DNA from 2 places in the Adlercreutzia rubneri genome. Region 1 is predicted to be linked to the other one. Evidence: riboswitches for the same ligand, from Rfam matches in the RefSeq annotation. Region 1 holds a riboswitch; the other holds the start of a gene.
What was found. Region 1 has a riboswitch for thiamine pyrophosphate ahead of thiM (hydroxyethylthiazole kinase). Riboswitches for the same ligand answer to the same signal wherever they lie in the genome.
Positions count from the first base shown of each region.

Region 2: linked by a shared signal. The riboswitch ahead of thiC (phosphomethylpyrimidine synthase ThiC) and the one ahead of thiM (hydroxyethylthiazole kinase) in region 1 are both predicted to bind thiamine pyrophosphate.

Region 1 is NZ_WPOO01000009.1:86,511-89,913, forward strand. It holds gene GO707_RS06805 (FAD-binding protein) at 1-221, shown strand, start outside; gene mnmA (tRNA 2-thiouridine(34) synthase MnmA) at 477-1,586, opposite strand; TPP riboswitch at 1,769-1,890, shown strand; gene thiM (hydroxyethylthiazole kinase) at 1,969-2,859, shown strand; gene GO707_RS06820 (MTH1187 family thiamine-binding protein) at 2,922-3,221, shown strand; gene GO707_RS06825 (ATP-binding protein) at 3,325-3,403, shown strand, end outside.
Region 2 is NZ_WPOO01000005.1:5,848-9,250, forward strand. It holds gene thiE (thiamine phosphate synthase) at 1-194, opposite strand, end outside; gene thiC (phosphomethylpyrimidine synthase ThiC) at 451-1,800, opposite strand; TPP riboswitch at 1,790-1,915, opposite strand; gene GO707_RS04145 (thiamine diphosphokinase) at 1,946-2,572, opposite strand; RNA gene rnpB (RNase P RNA component class A) at 2,751-3,125, shown strand; gene nrfD (NrfD/PsrC family molybdoenzyme membrane anchor subunit) at 3,223-3,403, opposite strand, start outside.

The DNA.
Region 1 (3,403 bases):
GCCACATCGGCCTGTCCACTATCATTCACGGCGTGAACGTGAACAAGGACATGCAGGTGCTGAACGCCGAAGGCGCACCCATCGAGGGCCTGTACGCCATCGGCAACTGCGCCGGCAACTTCTTCGGCAGCCCCGACTACCCCATGACGGTGCCCGGCCTCTCCCTCGGCCGCTGCCACACCCAAGGCTACGTCGTCGGCCGCGCTGTGGCCAGCAAGTAGGCCGCCTCTCGCAGCAACGGTGCGGGCCCCCTCCCGACTTTCCGCACCCTCCCAGCATCACCCTCCCAAGTGCACGGGGCGCCATCGAGCGCCCCGTCGCTTTTCGACCACTCTTTGGCCCGAAGGACTCCGTTAGTTCCAAAAACGGGAGTCCGACACCCGAGCACGGCCAGTCGGAGCCAAAAAACGAGAGTTTGGCATCCACGCCAATCTCCTTTGCGGGAAGACTTTCCGCAAGCATCCTTCCGCAAAACGCTACAGAGCCCGTGCAATGGTGCCGCCGCCGAGGACGATGTCGCCCTCGTAGAGGACGGCGGCCTGTCCTGGGGCAGCGGCGCGCTGGGGCTCGTCGAAGGCGACGGTCAGCTCGTCAACACCAGTCTGCTCGGCCACCGCCGGCACCGGGCGCTGGCGGTAGTGAGTCTTCACCAGCACCTCGCGCGGACCTTGCCAAACGTCGCCGCTGATGAAGTTCACATCGCTAGCCACTACCCCCACGCTGAGCAGCTCGTCTTTAAAGCCAACAATGAGCCGATTGGCGAACGCATCCTTCCCCAGCACGTACAACGGTTCGCGCGCCGCTACGCCGATGCCCTTGCGCTGCCCGATGGTGTAGCGGATGAGCCCCGCGTGCTCCCCGAGCACGCGCCCTTCCCGATCCACGATCTCCCCCGGATTGAAAGCAGTGTCCGCGCCACAGCGGCCCTCGATGAACCTCGCATAGTCGCCGTCGGGCACGAAGCAGATGTCCTGGCTCTCGGGCTTCGCCGCCGTGACGAGGCCGCGGGCACGGGCCAGCTCGCGCACCTCGCCTTTGGTCAGCTCGCCCAGGGGAAACAGCATGTGGGCGAGTGTGTCCTGGGTAAGGTGGTACAGCACGTAGCTTTGGTCCTTGACGGGGTCGCATGCCCGCAGAAGCTGCCAGCGTCCCGTGGCCGCATCCCACCGGCGCCGGGCGTAGTGCCCCGTGGCCACGTAGTCGAGCCCCAGCTCGCGGCGGCGCTGCTGGAGAGACTCGAACTTCAAGAACCGATTGCAGGCGATGCAAGGGTTGGGCGTGCGGCCCTCGAGATAGGCGTCGCAGAAGGGGCGTACCACCGCCGCATCGAAGCGATCGCGCAGGTCGAAGGCATCGTGGGGGATGCCGAGGCGCTGGCATACCTCCCGCGCGTCTTCCACATCGCGCGACGACCCGCAGGTCGATTCCTGGTCGTCCCGCAGCACCATCGTCGCGCCGCGCACGGCATAGCCCGCTTCCTGCAACAGCAGCGCGCACACGGAGCTATCGACGCCCCCCGACATCGCCGCCATCACGCCGGACGTCCCGAGCGCCACAGCCATCTCCCTGTCATCTTCGAAAGTCATGGGGCGCATCATAACACAGCACGCCGAAACGCCAATCATCCTTCGCTATGGGCAACCTCTTATCCTGACGATGGCCCACAGCAGCTCTCTTGGCTCCCTCTCCCCGTTTTTCCCTGTTTCTTCGCCTCTCGAAAGGCACGAGCGAATTCCTCACACGCACGTCGAAGCCATCGTGCTAAGCTGAAAGCATGCAGGGGTACCGCTCGGCGGCACGCGAAGCCGTCCCGTGGTTGAGAGGGCGCAGGCGCCCAACCCTTCGAACCTGTCAGCTAACACTGTCGTAGGGAGCATGCTCGCCAAGCACAAGGGGCGCTTCCTGCGGGGAGCGCCTTTTTTGGCGCGGCCCGCAGGACAACGCTCCGGCTTCCGGAAAGGAACCGCCATGTCCGAACATTCCACTACCACCGCCTCCCCCACCCGCACTGAAGCGGAACTGCGGACGCTCATGGCCCGCGCCGTGCGCGAGGTGCGCGAGACGAACCCGCTCGCGCCTTCTATCACCAACACCGTGACCCAGAGCTTCGTCGCCAACGCCCAGTTGGCCGTCGGCGGCTCGGCGGCCATGGTGTATTTGCCCGACGAGGGCGAGTGCGTCGCCGCCCTGGGAGGGGCCGTCTACATCAACCTGGGCACGCTCATGCCCGTCTACGAGCAGACGGTTCCCGCCACGGCGCGCGCCTGCGCGGCCGCGGCCACGCCCTGGGTGCTCGACCCGGTGGGCGTGGGCATCGGCAGCCTGCGCACTCGGCTCATCGAGGCCGTGCGCGAGAATCCGCCGACCATTTTGCGCGGCAACGCCTCGGAGATCATCGCCGTGGCCGACCTGTGGGGGCTTGGCGGCAACTCGGTCGATGGCGCTTCCGGCGACGGCCCCCGCGGCGTCGATAGCACTGATTCCGTGGATGCCGCCGAGCGCGCCGCCGTGGCGTGCGCCCGCTTCACGGGAGGCGCGGTAGCCGTTTCCGGCGCTACCGACCTTGTCACTGACGGCGTGCAGGTGGCGCGGCTCTCCGGCGGCTCGTCCCTCATGACCTGCATCACCGGCTCTGGCTGCTCGCTGGGCGGCGTATGCGCCGTTTACGCCTGCGTGGCCGATCCCTTCGTGGCAGCGCTCACCGCAACGGCCGCCTACAACCTGGCCGGCCTGCGCGCAGCCGAAACCTGCGACGGTCCGGGCAGCTTCCAAGTCGCCTTCCTCAATGCCCTCTACAACCTCACCACCGAAGAAGTGACTGAGGCGCCTCTGGCACTCACCAGCACATCAGCCGCGTAATCCCATAGCGATAGCCCGCAAACCTCGAAGCCGCATTTGCAACCAAAGAGAAAGGCCGCCCTATGAACACCCTTGTTGCCGTTGCCATCGCGCCCTTCGGCGTGGGAGACGAGCTCGCGCCCTATGTGGCCGAGGCCATCCGCGTCATCCGCGACTCCGGCCTGTCCCACCGCACCACCTCCATGTTCACCGAGATCGAGGGCGACTGGGACGAGGTCATGGCCGTCGTACGCGACGCGACCATGGCCCTCGCCGACCAGGGCATCCGCACCGAGGTGGTCCTGAAGGCCGACATCCGGCCGGGGCACACCGACACCCTGCACACCAAGGTCGAGAAGGTGGAAGAGCTGCTGGCCGAGTAGGGGTTCGTCCACATCTTTCCATCATCTACATGGAGCCTCTTGCGCTTTCGCGTCGACCCGCTATGATGCTGCCCGACATACGACACGAAGCGAAAGAGGTTCCATGCTCCGCAAGATCATTCACATTGACGAGGACAAATGCATCGGCTGCGGCCTGTGCGTCGACGCATGCCACGAGGGTG
Region 2 (3,403 bases), on a different contig from region 1:
GCCTCGGCCCGCAGCGCATCGCCGGTCGCCTGCTTGTCGCGCAGCTGCACGAAGGTCGCACCCCCGGCAAGCGCCGCTTCCACGCATTCCGCCAGCGTCCGCTCTCCGAGCCACGCGTTGTCCGTCACCGCGTACAGCTTCAAGGCACAGCGAATGGCCTCCGCCGACCACTTTCCACGTTCCCGTACAGGCATGTTCACTCCTTGTTCCAAACTGGGTGCTCGTTCTGGTCACTTTTTTCGAGTTGTTAGACATTGCGCAAGCGCGATGCCGAGCAAACAGGAGGAAACACTACGAAAATGCCTGGTCAGACCTTTTTAGTTCATTGTTTCCGCAAAATGCCCTGCTGAAAAAGTCTAACAACTCGATTTTTCTGCCTCGATAGGGGGCGAAGATCGACCCGACTCTGCGCCTCGCGCCCCATTCTCTTCCAGCGCCTCCTTGGCGCCCCTACTCCGCATCCAGGTCGACCACGAGACCGTCCATGATGTCGTTCACGGTCTTCATGGCGCACATCTTGCCGCACATGGTGCAGGTGCCCTCGGTGGAAGGCGGGGCGCTCTCGAAGACGGCGCGGGCGCGGGCCGGATCCAGCGACAGCTCGAACATCTCGTCCCAGGCCACGCGGCGCCGCGCATCACTCATGCGATTGTCGCGATCGCGCGCGCCGGGCACGCCTTTGGCGATGTCGGCGGCGTGGGCGGCGATCTTCGTAGCCACCAGCCCCTCGCGCACGTCGTTCGCGTCCGGCAGGCGCAGATGCTCGGCCGGCGTCACGTAGCAGAGGAAGTCGGCGCCGGCAGAAGCCGCGATGGCGCCCCCGATGGCCGCCGTGATGTGGTCGTAGCCCGGGGCGATGTCAGTCACAAGCGGCCCCAGCACGTAGAAGGGCGCCTCGTGGCACAGCCGCTTCTCCAGCTTCATGTTGGCGGCGATCTCATCGAGCGCCATATGCCCGGGGCCTTCCACCATCACCTGCACTCCGGCGTCCCAGGCGCGGCGCGTCAGCTTGCCAATTTCGATGAGCTCGGCGATCTGCCCGGCGTCCGTGGCATCGTAGCCGCTGCCGGGACGCATGGCGTCCCCAATGGAGATGCACACATCGTGCTCGTGCAAGATGGCGAGCACCTCGTCGTAGTACTCGTAGAAGGGGTTCTCGCGACCGGTGGCCTCCATCCAGGCGAAGATGAGGGAGCCGCCGCGGGACACAATGTTGGTAAGCCGCCCCGTCTCCTTGAACGACTCGATGACCCGGCGGTTCATGCCGGCGTGGATGGTGACGAAATCGACCCCGTCCTCGGCATGGGCGCGCACCACCTCCAGGAAGTCCTCGGGCGTGATGGCGATCAGCGCTTTTTCCAGGTAACCGATGGCGTCGTACATGGGCACGGTGCCGATCATAGCCGGCGACTTCTCAACGAGCGCGCGGCGGAAGGCGCGGGTCTTGCCGGAGTTGGAAAGATCCATGATGGCGTCAGCGCCCAGTTCCAGGGCCACGTCCACCTTCTCCCATTCCAGAGCCTCATCGGCCAGATCGCCCGAGATGCCGAGGTTCACGTTCACCTTCGTGGAGAGAGGGACGCCCTCCAGGGTGGAACCGACGCCGGCGGGCGCGAGGCTTGCGTGGTGGATGTTGGCCGGAATGGCGATGCGGCCGGTAGCCACGGCGGCGCGGATGTCCTCCGGCTCGCGACCCTCGGCGGCGGCAACGGCGGCCATTTGAGGCGTGACGACGCCGGCGCGGGCGAAGTCGATCTGCGTGATCGGCTGTGCTGCGTCGGCAGACTGGCTGTCAGTCATGAAAACTCCCTTCGTTGGCATTACCCATATCAGGTTTTGCGGGTCGGGGCGAATTCGGCGCCCCCTCTCAGCCTGCCCGGCCGCCACGCGGCTGCAAGCTCCCCAAGTCTATGGTTGTAGTGCCAGTATAGGGAACGGCACAGCGCTAGAGCGGCAAAAACACTGCCAGCGTGCCGCTTTCCAGGGCAATGCGGGCCGGCGTGCCGACAAGCTCGTTGGAAAGGCCCCAGCTCGTGCGGTTCGTGAGGGCCACGCCATCGAGGCCGTACTTCAAGCCTTCTTCCACGACCCCTGCAGAAACATCGGTCAGCGAGAACACCGACACGATACCGCTCGGCAACGCGGGAAGGCGCAGCTCGCCGGGGCCGACGAGAAACGCGATACGCTCGCGCTCCCCCACTGCGGCCACAGCGAGCCCCCGCTCGGCAAAGGAGGCCAAGAGCTGCAAGTTCGCCACCGTGTGGTCGAGCCGCCCCCCGAGCGCGCCGTACACCTCCACGGCATCGGCGCCGCGCGCGAGGGCCTCCTCCAAAGCCAATTCCATATCCGACGCGTCCTTCTCCGGCGAAAACGCCTTCACGGACATGCCCTCGGGCACGTATCCCAGCGAGTCGAAGTCGCCCATGGCCAGATCAGGCGCGCAGTCCACAGCTGCCAGGGAGGCAAACCCCCCGTCCACGGCGATGACCGCATCGAAGGCGCCCTCTTTCCAATGGGCGGCAAAGTGAGCGGCATTGAAATCCGATGCGCCAACTAATGCGACCGTGCTCAAAACATATCCTCCATTCACATTCACCATGTCATCCTTAAGCGAGCGCAAGTCGAAGGATCTCATTGCGGGGAGCCGCTAGATCCTTCGACCTCGTGCTGCGCGCTCCGCTCAGGATGACACGGTGTGTCACTCGTGTGGTTCGACCAGGGTGAAGCAAGTTCTGCTACAATACCACAGGCGAGCGAGCCAGACGGCCGCGTACCCTTTCAGGGTGCGAGGAAAGTCCGGGCTCCGCAGGGCAAGATGCCAGCTAACGGCTGGGCGGGGCGACCCGACGGATCAGTGCCACAGAAAAGAAGACTCCCCTGCTCGGAACATGCTGCGATGCGCAGCATGCGCGACACAGGAGAAAAGCTGAAACGGTGCGGTAAGAGCGCACCAGCGCGGCGGCAACGTCGCGGCTTGGTAAACCCCATCTGGAGCAAGCGCAAATAGGAGCGCCATACGGTGGCCCGCCGTGCGCTCGGGTTGCGTGCTAGAGGCGCGGGGCGACTCGCGTTCGAGATAAATGGCCGTCCCAAGACAGAACCCGGCTTACAGGCCCGCTCGCCTTTCTGTTTGCACTGCCTCTCCATGAATCAAAACGGTCCACTGCGACTACGCAGCGGACCGTTTTTAAGGAAGGGGATCACCCAAAGGGGTCGAGGGGGCTATCCGAGTAACTGCGACACCGCATCAATTACCGGGTCGGCATGAAGGCCGGCCATAACGATGATGAAGCGCAGAGCGCAGCCGCCGATCATGGCGCCCAAAGCACCCCAGAGCGTGGCGCCCTGGGCCTTGTCGGACTTGCCCACCAGGGCGACAAGCGCCGCCGCAAGGGGGCAGACC